2 regions of the Cryobacterium sp. TMT2-42-4 genome follow, and region 2 is predicted to be linked to the other one. Evidence: predicted binding sites of a transcription regulator. Region 2 holds the regulator's gene; the other holds the start of a gene.
What was found. Region 2 encodes HrcA, which represses chaperone genes, less so after heat shock. Its sites were predicted from a motif close to TTNGCACTCGNNNNNNNCGAGTGCNAA; they were not measured.
Positions count from the first base shown of each region.

Region 1: groES (co-chaperone GroES) is a predicted target of HrcA. The motif match lies at 5,992-6,018, and genes of this name have one in related genera.

Region 1 covers NZ_SOFT01000027.1:97,460-105,005, reverse strand. The annotation lists gene alr (alanine racemase) at 1-240, shown strand, start outside; gene tsaE (tRNA (adenosine(37)-N6)-threonylcarbamoyltransferase complex ATPase subunit type 1 TsaE) at 240-761, shown strand; gene tsaB (tRNA (adenosine(37)-N6)-threonylcarbamoyltransferase complex dimerization subunit type 1 TsaB) at 888-1,520, shown strand; gene rimI (ribosomal protein S18-alanine N-acetyltransferase) at 1,523-2,032, shown strand; gene tsaD (tRNA (adenosine(37)-N6)-threonylcarbamoyltransferase complex transferase subunit TsaD) at 2,029-3,141, shown strand; gene E3O18_RS16115 (DUF4190 domain-containing protein) at 3,281-3,649, shown strand; gene E3O18_RS09705 (DUF4190 domain-containing protein) at 3,747-4,310, shown strand; gene E3O18_RS09700 (DUF4190 domain-containing protein) at 4,330-4,740, shown strand; gene E3O18_RS09695 (methyltransferase domain-containing protein) at 4,766-5,965, opposite strand; gene groES (co-chaperone GroES) at 6,093-6,389, shown strand; gene rarD (EamA family transporter RarD) at 6,491-7,420, shown strand; gene E3O18_RS09680 (ABC transporter substrate-binding protein) at 7,467-7,546, shown strand, end outside.
Region 2 covers NZ_SOFT01000035.1:27,688-35,233, forward strand. The annotation lists gene E3O18_RS11830 (PhoH family protein) at 1-74, opposite strand, end outside; gene E3O18_RS11835 (HIT domain-containing protein) at 124-501, opposite strand; gene E3O18_RS11840 (16S rRNA (uracil(1498)-N(3))-methyltransferase) at 524-1,264, opposite strand; gene dnaJ (molecular chaperone DnaJ) at 1,271-2,395, opposite strand; gene hrcA (heat-inducible transcriptional repressor HrcA) at 2,462-3,499, opposite strand; gene E3O18_RS11855 (DUF4870 domain-containing protein) at 3,667-4,113, shown strand; gene E3O18_RS11860 (DUF4870 domain-containing protein) at 4,150-4,527, shown strand; gene hemW (radical SAM family heme chaperone HemW) at 4,530-5,756, opposite strand; gene E3O18_RS11870 (DUF1990 domain-containing protein) at 5,761-6,408, opposite strand; gene lepA (translation elongation factor 4) at 6,413-7,546, opposite strand, start outside.

The DNA.
Region 1 (7,546 bases), on a different contig from region 2:
TTCGTCGTCAGCGTCGGCCAGGAACGTGTGACGGTCGGCGACGAGGTCGTACTGTTCGGCAACCCGGAGACCGGTGTGCCGAGCGCGACCGACTGGGCCGACGCCGCCGGTACCATCAACTACGAGATCGTTACCCGGATCGGCCGCCGAGTTACCCGCAGCTACCGGAACGCGGTCGACGGCGCGGCGGGCGGCACCCGGCCCGGTGGCTGCGTTCGTCCCGGCGGCGGTTCGCGCTGATGCGCGCCGTCATCCCCGACGCCGACAGCATGCACGAGTTCGGCCGCGCGGTCGCGGGGCTGCTGCAGGCCGGCGACCTGATCGTGCTGACCGGGCCCCTCGGCGCCGGAAAGACGACCTTCACCCGCGGCCTGGGGGAGGGTCTGCAGGTGCGCGGCTCGGTCACCAGCCCCACCTTCGTACTGGCCCGCACCCACCCCAGCACGATCGGAGGACCCCCGCTCGTGCACGTCGACGCCTACCGGCTCGGAAGCGCCCTCGAGCTGGATGACCTCGACATCGATTTCGCCCGGTCGATCGTCGTGGTCGAGTGGGGTCGCGGGATGCTCAACGGTATCGCCGAATCCTGGCTCGATATCGAGATCGAACGGCCCGTCGGGGCCTCGCAGGCGGCCACATCCGTCGTCGCCGACGAGGCCGAGGTGCTCGACCTCGACGAGCCGCGCACGGTCACGGTCACACCGCACGGCCCCCGCTGGCCGAACGAATTCGACGGAGATTGCTTTCCGACAGGCCCATGACGGGCACGATTCGGCTCTAGAGCCCAAAATCTCCGTCGAATTCGTTCACGGCGGCCGACGAGCAGGCATCGGCGGCACAGCACATCGGCGGCGCAGCGCATTGGACACAGCGAATAGGCTGGTGACGTGCTTCTCGCCATCGATACTTCCGCCGGAACGAGCGTCGCGGTCGTGGATCTCGCCCGAGGCGTCATCGCCGAACACGCCACCGACGACACTATGCGCCACGCCGAGGTGGTCGGCCGCCTGATCGCCGACTGCCTCAGCGACGCGGCCGTGCCGATCAGCGGCCTCTCCGCGGTGGTCGGCGGCATGGGTCCCGGCCCCTTCACCGGCCTCCGGGTGGGCATCGCCGCCGCGCGGGTCTTCGCGTTGGGCGCCGGGGTTCCCTTCGTGCCCGTCGTCAGCCACGATGCGCTCGCCTTCGGCCGCTATCAGGCCGGCCACACCGGTCCGCTCGTCGTCGTCACCGATGCCCGTCGCCGCGAGGTGAACTGGTCTGTGTACAGTGGGGCGGATGCCGTGGGTCTTCCGATCCGGGTCGACGGTCCTGGCGTGGCCCGGCCGGCCGTGCTGCGGGAGTCCGACTGGGCGCATGCTGGGGTGCCCCGCTTCGACGCGGTCGCCGTGTCCGCCGGGGAGCTGGGGCAGGTCGCCGAGCTGATGTGGGCCCACCAGCGCCCGTTCGCCGCCGACACGGCGCTCTACCTGCGCTCGCCGGATGTCACCGTGTCCAACGGCCCGAAACGGGTGAGTTGATCATGTGGCAGCTGCGGCGCGCCCGGGCCGCCGATGTGGACGCCATCATGGCGCTCGAGACCCGTATCTTCGTCAACGACGCGTGGTCCGCCGAGGCGATGGCCCAGGACGTGGTCAATCCGAACTGTTACTACCTGGTGGCCTTCCCCCCCGATGAGCCCGACCGAATCGAGGGCTACGCCGGGCTGCAGGCCCTGCAGGGAGCGCGCGAGGGCGACATTCAGACCATCGCGGTCACCGAAGAGGCCCGCGGTCACGGCCTCGGCCGAACCCTGATGCTCAGCCTGATCGCCGAGGCCCGGAAGCGGGGCATGCGCGAGGTGTTCCTCGAGGTGCGGGCCGACAACCCGCCGGCCCAGGAGCTCTACCGCCGGCTCGGCTTCGAGGAGTTGGGCATCCGCCCTGGCTACTACCAGCCCGACAACGTCGACGCGATCGTGATGCGACTGCACGTGCCTGACGCCGAGATGCAGATGACACCGGCAGAGGCCGCACCGGAGGCCACCGAATGACCACCCTGAACGCGCAGACCACCCTGAACGCGATGACCGCGCAGAACCCCGCCAACCCGCTCGTGCTCGGCATCGAGACCTCCTGCGACGAGACCGGAATCGGAATCGTCCGCGGAACCACCCTGCTTTCCAACACGATCGCGTCGTCGATGGACGAACACGCCCGCTACGGCGGAGTCGTGCCGGAGGTGGCCGCGCGCGCGCACCTGGAGGAGCTCGTTCCGGCGATCCGGGCGGCCGCGCTGGAGGCCGGCATCCGTTTGCAGGACATCGATGCGGTGGCCGTGACCTGCGGCCCCGGTCTGGCCGGCGCGCTCATGGTCGGGGTCGGCGCGGCCAAGGCACTCGCCATCTCTCTCGGCAAACCGATTTACGCGGTCAACCACCTGGTCGGTCACGTCGGGGCCGATGTGCTTCGACTCGGCGCAGACGACTCCACGGAGCCGCTGGAATACCCCACCGTTGCACTCCTCGTCAGCGGCGGTCACACCTCACTGCTGCTGGTGCGCGATCTGGTCTCCGATGTCGAACTGCTCGGCGAGACCATCGACGACGCGGCCGGCGAGGCCTTCGACAAGGTGGCCCGCCTGCTCGGCCTGCCCTACCCGGGCGGACCCCAGATCGACCGGGCCGCGCGGGAAGGCAATCCCGCCGCCATCCGTTTCCCCCGCGGTCTCAGCCAGACCAAGGACATGGCGAAACACCGGTACGACTTCTCGTTCTCCGGGCTCAAGACCTCGGTCGCGCGCTGGGTCGAGCAGAGACGCGACGCGGATGAGCCGGTGCCGCTGGCCGACGTGGCCGCCAGTTTCCGAGAGGCGGTCGTCGACATCCTCCTGACCAAAGCCGTCGCTGCCTGCGTCGACCTCGGTGTGCCGAGGCTCCTGCTCGGGGGCGGCGTGATCGCCAACGCTCGGCTGCGTCAGGTGGCCCAGGAGCGCACGAACGCCGCCGGCATCGCCCTGCGCATCCCGCCTCTGTCGCTCTGCACCGACAACGGCGCCATGATCGCGGCCCTCGGGGCGCAGCTGATCATGGCCGGGCATGCGCCGTCGTCACTGGAGTTCGGGGCGGACTCCACTCTTCCGGTCTCCGAGATCCAAGTCTGAAACCCCCTCCCACCGGTATTTCGCCACCGGACGGGTATTCTGGCTTCGGCAGGCGACATTTGTTCGTGCGATCAACACCTTGTCCGACTGGGAGCCAGATCGGCAGCCCAGATGCACCATTCCCGAAGGAGCAATCGACATGACCGACCCCAACGAGCCGCCGGTTAGCCCGCCCATGTTCCAGCCGCCGGCGGCGCAGGCCGCTCCGGCCTACGCCCAGCCGGGCTACCCCCAGCCCTACGCGCCGCAGGGCCCGTCCGAGAAGTACAACGTGCTGTCCATCGTGTCGCTCGTGACCTCGGTGCTCGGGATCTCCCTGGTCGGCATCATCACCGGCCACATCGGTCTGAGTCAGATCGGGAAGACCGGAGAAAAGGGACGGGGACTCGCGATCGCCGGCCTCATTGTCGGCTACGCCGGCCTGGCGGCTCAGCTCCTGGCCGTCGTCCTGCTGATCCCGTTGATGATCGCGATCGCGAACGACCCGACCCTGCTCAATACCTACTGACCCGGTGGCCACGGGCAGAAACCCTGCGCGTCGATGGCCCGTGACCCGATATGCAACCAGCGACGCCACCCCGTCGTCCGGAAAGGAATGAATTCGCATGAGCGATTCCAACAACCCCAGCAACCCTGACGTGCCCCGCGTGCCTGACGTGCCGCAGGTGCCCGGCGTACCGCAGGTGCCCGACGTGCCACAGGTCCCCGATATCCCGCGCGACGAGCAGGGGGCGTCTGCCGCCCCGCCGGCGTACAACGGCCCGACCCCGCCGGCCTCCGTCCCGCCCTCCTACGGCGGCCCGACCCAGCCGCCCGGCTACGGCGCCCCGACGATGACCCAGGCACCTGCCTATGGCGACGCGTATTCGTCGCCCTACGGTGCGGTCGCCGCGAAGCAGCCGATTCTCAGCATCCTGGCGCTGGTCGCCGGCGTTATCGGCGTGCTCGGCTCGCCGATCGTGTTCCTCCCGATTGTGGGTGGCATCCTCGGACTATTCATCCCCGCCGCCGCGGTCGTCCTGGGCTTCCTCGGCAAGTCGAAGGAGCCGCAGGCGAGGGGCTTCTGGCTGACCGGGCTGATCACGGGGTTCATCGGCGTCGGGCTGGCACTGGTCAGTATCGTGATCTGGTCTGTCTTCTTCGCCACCATCCCTACCTCGTCGTACTGAGCGGAAGATAGCAGCGGGGATGGTTGGGGAGGAACGGGACTGGTCCCGCAACGATGACTTCCGGGTCGACCTCACCCGGCCTCCGGCGCCCGCTCCGGGGGAGCTGGACTACGCGTCGACCATCACAGCCCCCACCGAATGGGTGCCGTACGTCTACACCGACAGCGAGCTGAGCGCGCAGGCAGACCGGAGCGGGCTGTCCATCGCATCGCTCGTCTTCGGGCTGCTCGGGCTGCTGATCGCGGTCTTCGGCGTCTGGGGCGCGGCGCTCTCCCTGGCCGCGGTCGTGCTGGCCGTGATGGCCCGCCTGACCGAGCGCCGTGCCGGCACCGTGTGGGCCTACGGGCTGTGGACCGGGCTGGCGGGGCTGGTCCTCGCGGTCGGGTGGGTGTTGATCGTCACGCAGGTGCTGACGGTCGTGCCCGGCTGAGCCGCGCTGTCCTTCGCCGCTGGCCTTAGTCGAGTGGCGGAACCCGCTCCACCAGCAGAGCCACCCGGTGACCGGCGGCCCGGGTGAGCACGAGCGTCGCCGACTCGGGGCCCTTGAGCTTCAGTCGGGTGCGCAGGGTGGCCGGGTCGACGTCCACGCCGCGTTTCTTGATCTCGAGAGTGCCGATGCGGCGTTCCTGTAGGGCCAGCCGCAGCTTCTTCTCGTCGACGGGCAGCACCTCGAGCACCCGGAATGCGGTGGCGAAGGGCGTGCGGTGCAGGGTCTCGGAGGTGAGGTACGCGATCCCCTCGCTCAGCATCGACGCGTCGAGCGACCGGGCCAGGTCCCCGATCAGACGTGCACGGATGATCGCGCCGTCCGGTTCGTACAGGTAGTCGCCCAGCACTCCCACCGGGGCATCCGTACTGTCGTGGGGCGCGGTCAGTTCGTGAATCCCGGTTCGGCCGAGCAACAGGGCGGAGCGACGGATGCCGGCGCGTGCCAGTGCTCCGAACCACAGCCCCATCTCCACGAGCTTGCCGTCCACGGAGACCCACTGCGCCTCGGCCTCCGCGGGGATCAGCTCGCGGTCGTGGCCCGGCCCGAGCTTGACGCCGACGGGCATCCGCTCACTGAGACCGAAGACGAAATCGAGGTGGGGGGAGTAGTCCTCCGGCCGGGTCAGGCGCGAGGTGTTGGAGTGCCCGGCGGTGCGCCGGGCCGGGTCGAGCCAGGCGGCGTCGAAGCCAGCCAGGTCGATGTCTTCCGCGGACGAGTGCAGCACGCTCGCGTTCTCGAACGGAGCCAGGTTGTAGCTGGCGACGGTCGCGGTCACCTCGTCGGCGTCCACCCCCGTGACCGTGAGGTCCATGGCGGCCAGGGCCATGGCGTCGCCTCCGATGCCGCAGCCGAGGTCGACGACCCGGTCCAGGTACGCGCCCGCGAAGCGGCCGGCGTGCAGCGCCGCCACCCTCAACCGGGTGGCCTGCTCGAGGCCGGCCTCCGTAAACAGCATGCGGCCGGCGAACTCGCCGAACTTGGGCACGGCCCTGGCGCGGAGCCGGGACTGGCTGAGCACCGCGGTGACCAGGTCGGGGCTGTGTCCGGCCTTGCGGAGTTCGCTCACCACCCGCACGACGTCGGCGGCCGGGTCGTACGGCGGCAACGAGTCCAGCAGGCGCAAACCGCCCGGCGATAACAGCTCGACGAGCTCTGAGCGTTCCATCGTGCAAACCTATCAACACGGCGCATCTGGCACTCACGTTGCGTGAGTGCCAGATGCGCCCTAAACTCGTCTTAGCACTCTCGCTGTGAGTCTGCTAACTATGTCTTAGCTAAGAAAGAGGTCAACCGTGTCGGTCTCCATCAAGCCGCTCGAGGATCGCATCGTCATCAAGCAGGTCGACGCAGAGCAGACCACCGCATCAGGTCTGGTCATTCCTGACACCGCCAAGGAAAAGCCCCAGGAGGGCGAAGTTGTCGCAGTCGGCCCCGGCCGCATCGACGACAACGGCAACCGCATTCCACTCGACGTCGCCGTCGGCGACAAGGTGATCTACTCCAAGTACGGTGGAACCGAAGTCAAGTTCGGTGGCGAGGACCTCCTCGTCCTGTCGGCCCGCGACGTGCTCGCAGTCGTCGTTCGCTAGCCACACCCACGCAACGGTAGAATCCCGGATGGCCCTGGCCATCCGGGATTCGTCGTTAAGAAAGGTCCGCTGTGGCGCAAGACCCTCTTTCACCCGGGAAAATCCGCGCGGCCCGCCCGGCGCGGTCGGAGCAAAGCAAGGGACTGATCTACGCGGTCCTCGCCTACGCCCTCTGGGGCGCCCTGCCGCTCTACTTTCTGCTCCTCGCGCCCAGTGGTGCCTTCGAGATCGTGGCCTGGCGGGTTCTCTTCTCTCTGGTGTTCTGCGCACTGCTGATCACGGTCACGCGCAAGTGGAAGTCCTTCCTCGCGCTGCTGCGGAGGCCCCGCATCGTGTTCACGATGGGTCTGGCCGGCCTCCTGATCTTCGTCAACTGGCAGACCTACGTCTTCGCCGCCCTCAGCGGCCACGTGGTCGAGGCAGCCCTCGGCTACTTCATCAACCCGATCGTGACCGTGTTCCTCGGCGTCATTCTGCTGCGCGAGCGTCTGCGCCTGCTGCAGTGGGTAGCCGTGGGAATCAGCCTCGGGGCCGTCGTCGTGCTCACCGTCGGCTACGGCTCGCTGCCGTGGGTGTCACTCATCCTCGCGTTCTCGTTCGGCTTCTACGGTTTGATCAAGAAAAGGGTCGGCCGTGACGTCGATGCCGTCGCCGGACTCACCCTCGAAACGGTCTGGCTCGCACCCATCGCCGTGGTGCAGCTGATCGTGGTGGCCTCCGTCTCCGGTCTCACCTTCGGAAGCGTGTCCACCTGGCATACCGTGGGGCTGCTGGCAGCAGGTGTTGTGACCGCCGTGCCGCTGTTGTTCTTCGCCGCCGCGGCCCGGCGCCTGCCTCTGACCTACATGGGTCTGATCCAGTACTTCGCTCCGATCCTGCAGTTCCTGGTCGGCGTCTTCGTGCTGCTCGAGCCCATGCCTCCCGAGCGCTGGGTCGGTTTCGCACTGGTCTGGGTGGCGCTGGTCCTTCTCACGACCGACATGGTCCTCACCGGACGCGCGCCCCGGCGTGCGTCCCTTGAACCGGTCTGAGCCCCGCTACGCTCGGGGACGCACCTCGTACGTGAAAGGACACCGGATGCGCACTGCGTCGACTTCCCTGCCCGTCCACCTCGTCGGGGCGCTCGCCTGCGTGCTCCTGCTGTCCGGATGCAGGGC
Region 2 (7,546 bases):
TGCACGCTGACGCGGGGGTGTTCCTTCTCGACGGCGGCGAGCAGACGGTCGTCGGCGCCGAGCAGGCGCACCATGGCGATGCCGTCGACCGTGATGTGCACCTCGGCCTGGCCGGGCCCGGGCTCACCGGAAACCAAGCGTTCCCTCCCCGAGGGTTCCGCCGGCGGCCTGCGGGGCGAGCAGGTGTGCGTGGACGTGGAAAACGGTCTGCCCGACGCTGGCACCGGTGTTGAACACGAGCCGGAACTGGCCGTTGGACAGCCGGGCCGCCACAGCGTCCGCCACCTCGATGAGTTCGGTCAGCAGCCCGGGGTCTCCGGCCGCGAGCTCGACCACGTTGCTGTACTCGGAGGTTTTCGGCGTGATGACGACATGCACGGGCGCCTGCGGGGCGATGTCGGTGAAGGCGATGATCCGTTCGGTTTCGGCGACGATGGTCGCCGGGATCTCGCGCGCGGCGATGCGAGTGAAGATGGACGGTTCTTGGCCGGTGGAAGACATATCTCTATCTTAAGCTCACGCGCTACCAGCGGCCGAGCGTCACGTTCAGGATGGAGAGAGCGGCCGGGCCGGCGGTGGAGGTGCGCAGCACATTGTCGCCCAGGCGCACCCGGGTGGCGCCTGCCTGCTCGAGCAGGGTCAGCTCGGCCGGGGAGATGCCGCCCTCGGGTCCGACGACGAGCAGGATATCCCGGTCGTCGGTCGGCGCCGCCTGCGAGGTCAGCCGTTCGCTCGCCGTGGGCTCCAGCAGCAGCATCCGGGTGGTGCCAGCCAGCTCGGCCAGCATTTTGGTGCTCGCCAGTGCCCCGACCGTGGGCAGCCACGCGCGAATCGACTGTTTCGAGGCCTCGCGCACAATGCTGGACCAGCGATCCTGGCCCTTCTTGATTTTCGCACCCTCCCAGCGCGTCACGGAGCGGGATGCGGCCCACGGGATCACCCCATCGATGCCGAGCTCCGTGGCCGCCTGCACGGCCAGTTCGTCCCGGTCTCCCTTGGCGAGAGCCTGGACCAGACGGATGCGCGGCGTCAGCAGCGCGCTCACGGTCACCGTCTCGACGCGCAGGGTCAGCAGCCTCGCATCTGCGTCAACAACGGTGGCGGCCAGCATGAGCCCGGCCCCGTTCCCGATCTGCAGGTGCTCGCCCGGGCGCATCCGGCTGACGGTGACCGCGTGCCGGGCCTCCGCGCCGCCGATGCCGACGACCGCCCCCGGCACGCACTCGGCGACGTGGAGCGCCTCATCGATGAAGAAGTGTGCCATCGACGCCTAGCCGCGAAACCGATCGCGCAGCTTGGCGAAAAGTCCCTGCTGGAAGGCGCTGAGGGCAGGAGCCGGCGCCTTGTGGCGGGCCGCAAAGGCCTCAATCAGCTCCCGCTCCTTGTGGTCGAGACGGGTCGGCGTGACCACGTGCACGACGACCTTCAGGTCGCCCCGTCCGTTCCCGCGCAGGCGGCTGACGCCGCGGTCCTTGACCGTGATGATCTCGGCGCTCTGCGTGCCCGGCCTAAGCTCGACCTCGATGTCGCCGTCGAGCGCCTTGACGGTCGCGGACCTGCCGAGGATGGCATCCGTCATCGGCACCTCGAGGGTGCAGAGCAGGTCGTCGCCGTCACGGCTGAACACGTCGTGGTGGCGCACCTTCATCTCGAGGTAGAGGTCCCCGTTGGGACCGCCGGCCGGACCGGCCTCGCCGCTGCCGGGCATCTGCAGGCGCAGGCCCGTGTCGACCCCCGCCGGGATGTCGACGGGGACCGTGCGACGCGCTCGCACACGGCCCTGGCCCTGGCAGGTGACGCAGGGAGTGGCAATGATCGTACCGTAGCCGCGGCAGGAACCGCAGGGGCTGCTCGTCATGACATTGCCGAGCAGCGACCGCACGGCGCGCTGGATGGTGCCGGTGCCGTGGCAGATGTCGCAGGTGACGGGCGCGGTGCCCGGCTGGCAGCACGTGCCGTTGCAGGTCGCGCACGTGATGGCCGTGTCGACCTCGAGCTCCCGGTGCGTGCCGAAGATGATCTCATCGAGGTCGAGGTCGACCCGGATCAGGGCGTCCTGGCCGCGCTCTCGGCGCGACCGAGGCCCGCGGCTGGACCCCCCGCCGCCGAAGAAGGTCTCGAAGATGTCGCCGAAGTTGCCGAAGTTGCCGAAGTTGCCGTCGAAACCGGCAGCTCCGCCGCCCGAGCGGCCGTTGCCGCCACGGTCGTAGTTGTCGCGTTGCTTGACGTCGCTGAGCACGTCGTAGGCGTGCGTGACGGATTTGAAACGCTCGGATGCATCCGCGCCCGGGTTCACGTCGGGGTGCAGCTGCCGGGCCAGCCTGCGGTAGGCCTTCTTGATCTCGTCGGTCGAGGCGTCGCGGGCGACGCCGAGTACTTCGTAATGGTCAGCCAAAGCTGGCTCTCCTAGGTCTGTTCTGAAATGTGGTGTCCCGCCGGTTTCTGGGCCGAGGGGAACTGGTCAATTCTCGCCGAGAAGGCGTGAAAGGTAGCGGGCGACCGCGCGGACGGCCGCCATGTTGTTCGAGTAGTCCATCCGAGTGGGGCCGAGCACGCCGAGGCGCGCCAGGTTGCCGCCCTGCGAGGAGTAGCCGCTGGTGAGAACGGACGTCTCGGCCAGACCGAACGGGGCATTCTCCCGGCCGATACTGACGGACACGCCGTGCTGGTCGGAGGCCATCTCGCCGAACAGCCGCAGAAGCACGACCTGTTCCTCAATGGCCTCGAGCACCGGGAAAATGCTGCCGGTGAAGTCTTCCTCAGTGCGCACGAGGTTGGCGGCGCCGGCCATCACGAGCCGGTCCTGCCTGTTCGCGCCGACCTGGTCGCGCAGGGTGCCGGTGATCAGATCCACCGCCTCCTGTTGCTCGAGCGGGCCGAGGCCGGAGCCGGCGGTGAGGGAGCTGCCGGTGAGGGTGCTGGCGGCCTCGCTCATGCCGAGCCCGACCAGGGCAGAATTCAACCGGGTGCGCAGGTCGATCAGAACGGGTTCAGCCAGTGGCCGGGGCAGGTCGACGACGCGTTGCTCGACCCGTCCGGCATCCGTGATCAGAACCGACAGGAGGCGAGTCTCGGACAGGGGCACCAGTTCGATGTGGCGCACCTTCGCGCGGGACAGCGACGGATACTGCACCAGGGCGACCTGATGGGTGAGCTGCGAGAGCAGCCGCACGCTGCGGGCCAGCACCTCGTCGAGGTCGGCCGACTGACCGAGGAACGTCTCGATGGCTTGGCGCTGCGCCGCCGAGAGCGGGCGCAGATCGGCGAGGTGGTCGACGAACAGGCGGTAGCCCTTGTCGGTGGGGATGCGGCCCGACGAGGTGTGCGGAGCCGCGATCAACTCTTCCTCTTCGAGCAGGGCCATGTCGTTGCGGATCGTGGCCGCCGACACCCCGAAGGAATGCCGGTCGACGATAGATTTAGAACCGACGGGTTCGCGGGAGGCGACGTAGTCCTGAACGATCACACGCAGGACTTCGAGACTGCGATCGGACACCATGGCGCTCGCCTCCTCCCAGCGTCGCGAGTGCAGCACCGATTGGCACTCGCGGTATGTGACTGCCAATCATACCGCGACCGGCTGGGCTTACCCATTGCTCCCCAATGTTAGGGCGCAGTAACTTAGGCATGTAGCACCTCTTCCCCGGTGCACTGAAAGGCATGATCATGAGTAATTTCACTGGTCCCGGACCCGATGATCCGTACCAGGGCCAACGGCCACCGCAACCGCCCTACCAGCCTGCCGCCCCCGGACCGTCGGCACCCCTGACGCAGGCGGATGACCGCCAGTGGGCGTCCCTCGCTCATCTGGGCGGGATCCTCATGTTCGTGCCGTCCCTGGTGCTGTGGCTGCTGTTCAAGGACCGCGGACCTCTGACCAGCGTCGAGGCGAAGGAAGCGATCAACTTTCAGATCACGCTTCTGATCGGCTATTTCGCGATCAACTTTTTTGCGACGGTCATCGGCTTCCTCACGTTCGGCATCGGCGGCGTCATCGGCGGTCTCGCCTGGGTGCTGTACATCCTCGGTGTTGTCTTCTCGGTGCTCGGCTACCTCCAGGCGAAGGACGGCCACCACTACCGGTACCCGTTCGCTGTGCGCCTGATCAAGTAGCCCGGCGCACTCGGTTTTTCTTTAGAAGGAGCACCAATGACCAATTCCACCCCACCGCCGCCCGCCAACCCGTACCAGGCTCCCACCCCGATGAACCCGGCCGACGAAAAACTGTGGGCCACCCTCGTGCACGTCGGCGGCATTCTGTTCTATTTCGTGCCGGCTCTGATCGGCTACATCGTGCTCAAGGACCGCGGCCCGTTCATCCGGGCGCACACTGCGACCGCACTGAACTTCCAGCTCACGCTCCTGATCGCCTACGCGGTCGGCGGCGCCCTGACGATCATCCTCGTCGGCTACCTCGTACTCCTGGCTGCCTTCGTTCTGATGGTCGTGTTCGGCATCATGGCCGCTTTAGCCGCGAACCGGGGGGAGTACTACACGTATCCGCTGTCGATCAAGTTCGTGAACTGAGTTCAGTCGGCGAGCAGGCGGCGTACGACGGCATCCGCCAGTAGGCGTCCTCTGAGGGTCAGTTCGATCGAACCGCAGAGGGCGGCTTTCGCGTCGATGAGTTCGTCGGAGATGAGTCCGGCCACCTCGTGGCGCCCGAGCGGGCTGAGCGAGTCGATGACGACGCCCTCGCGGATTCGGGTCAGCAGGAGCACCCGCTCCACCTCCTGAGTGGCCGCATCGAGGGTCTCCCGCCCGGCGGCCGGTGAGTCGCCGGCGCGAATCCGATCCCCGTAGGCCGACGGATGCTTGACGTTCCACCAGCGCACCCCACCGATGTGGCTGTGGGCTCCGGGCCCCACACCCCACCAGTCCTGGCTGCGCCAGTAGGCGAGGTTGTGGCGCGAGCGGTGCGCGTCATCCGTCGCCCAGTTGCTGACCTCGTACCAGCCGTAGCCGGCCGAGGACAGTAGGTCGTCGGCCAGCTCGTAGAACTCGGCCTGAACGTCGTCGTCGACAGGGGCCAGTTCGCCGCGCTTGATCTGGCGGGCCAGCTTGGTGCCCTCCTCAACGATAAGCGAGTAGGCGCTGACGTGGGTGGGAGCCTGCCGGATGGCGTGCTCGAGGCTGGTGCGCCAATCGCTGAGGGTCTCCCCCGGTGTGCCGTAGATCAGGTCGAGGGACACGTCGAGGCCGGCCTCGCGCGCCCACTGGACCACGAGCGGCACCCGCTCGGGGTCGTGGGTGCGCTCGAGGGTGGCCAGGACGCTCGGCACCGCGGACTGCATGCCGAAGGACACCCGGGTGAAGCCGGACCCGGCGAGGCGGCCGAGATAGGCGGCGTCGACGGAGTCGGGGTTCGCCTCGGTGGTCACCTCGGCGCCGGGTGCGATCCCCCAGGTGGAGCGCACGGCCTCCAGCATCCGCACCAGGTCGTCGGCCGGGAGCAGGGTGGGGGTGCCGCCGCCGAAGAAGACGGTCGCCGCCTGGCGGGCCGGCACGCCCGACTGAGTCAGGATCCGGCCGGCCGACTGGACCTCGGTGATCGCCTGACCGGCATAGTCATGCTGGCTTGCGCCGCGCAACTCGGTGGCGGTATAGGTGTTGAAGTCGCAGTAGCCGCAGCGGACCCGGCAGAACGGCACGTGCAGGTAGACGCCGAAATCGCGCTGGGCTGCTCCCACGGCGGCCGAGGCCGGCAGCAGGCCGTCGCGGGGCGCGGGGTCGCCGACGGGAAGGGCACTGCCCATGCGGTTAGACCGCGCCGATCGGATGCAGCGCGCGTAGGTACCGTGCGGTGATTTTTGCCTGTTGCCGCCGCACGAACGGCCAGCCCAGCCGGTAGAACCAGGTGCTGGGGCGGGAGAAGGCGCGGATGGTGAGCCAGACCGAGTCGTCCTCGCGTCTGTCGATGATGAACGATTCCTCGCCGCTGGCCGGGTGCCCGGCCATAGTGCCGTAGGCGAAGCCGAGGCGGTCGGGTTCGTCGATCACGTAGACCACGCGCACGGGGGCGTCGATGGTTAAGGGGCCTAACTTGGTCGTTAGGTGCGCGGACATGCCGTTGACGATGTAGGGCGTGCCGTCCGCGGCGAAGACGGCCTCGTCCGGCTCTGACTTCTGGTCGCGGGCGGCCTGGCCGTCGGCGTCGAAGACGAGTCCCGTGTACTGCTGGCCGGTGCCGTCCAGCAGGTCGGTGACGGTCATCCCGCTCCCCCGCTGCACGCCCCAGGTCATCAGCGACTTCGAGGCCAGCTGGAAGCGCTCCTCACCGCTGCCGAGGCGCACGGTGCGTTCGAGGGGCCGGTAGCCCTTGGGTGGGAACCGGAGCAGGTCCGGGGCGAGGGTGCCGCCGATGGACGCGTAGGTGACGGCGGTATCGGTGAAGGTGGCGCGGCGCATCCGTCTACTTCTTCTTCGGGGGCTCGTCACCGGACAGGGCGGCGATGAACGCCTCCTGGGGAACCTCGACCCGGCCGACCATCTTCATGCGCTTCTTTCCCTCCTTCTGCTTCTCCAGCAGCTTGCGCTTGCGGGAGATGTCGCCGCCGTAGCACTTGGCGAGAACATCCTTGCGGATGGCACTGATGGACTCGCGGGCGATGATGCGGGCGCCGATCGCGGCCTGGATGGGCACGTCGAACTGCTGGCGCGGGATGAGCTTGCGCAGTCTTCCCGTCATCAGCACGCCGTAGTCGTAGGCCTTGTCGCGGTGCACAATCGCGCTGAACGCGTCGACCTGTTCGCCCTGCAGCAGGATGTCGACCTTGACCAGGTCGGCCTCCTGAGAGCCGATGGGTTCATAGTCGAGCGAGCCGTAGCCGGCCGTGCGGCTCTTGAGATTGTCGAAGAAGTCGAACACGATCTCACCGAGCGGCATCGTGTAGCGGATCTCGACCCGGTCTTCGCCGAGGTAGTCCATGCCGAGCAGGGTGCCGCGGCGGCTCTGGCAGAGTTCCATGATCACGCCGACGTAGTCCTTGGGTGCGAGGATGGCCGCCTTCACGATCGGCTCCTCGACCTTGGCGATCTTCCCGTTCGGGAACTCGCTCGGGTTGGTGACCGTGACGGACTTCTTGTCGTCGGTGGTGACCTCGTAGATCACGCTGGGCGCCGTGGTGATCAGGTCGAGGCCGAACTCCCGGTCGAGCCGCTCGGTGATGATTTCCAGGTGCAGCAACCCGAGGAAACCACAGCGGAAACCGAAACCGAGGGCGACGGATGTCTCGGGCTCGTACACGAGGGACGCGTCGGAGAGCTTGAGCTTGTCGAGGGCCTCGCGGAGGGCCGGGTAGTCGCTGCCGTCGATCGGGTAGAGGCCCGAGAAGACCATGGGCTTCGGCTCGGTGTAGCCCGGCAGGGCGACGGTGGCGGGGCGGAGCGCGGTGGTCACCGTATCGCCGACCTTCGACTGGCGCACATCCTTCACGCCCGTGATCAGGTAGCCGACCTCGCCGACGCCGAGGCCCTTGCTGGTGGTGGGCTCGGGCGAGGTGACGCCGATCTCGAGGATCTCGTGCGTGGCACGGGTCGACATCAT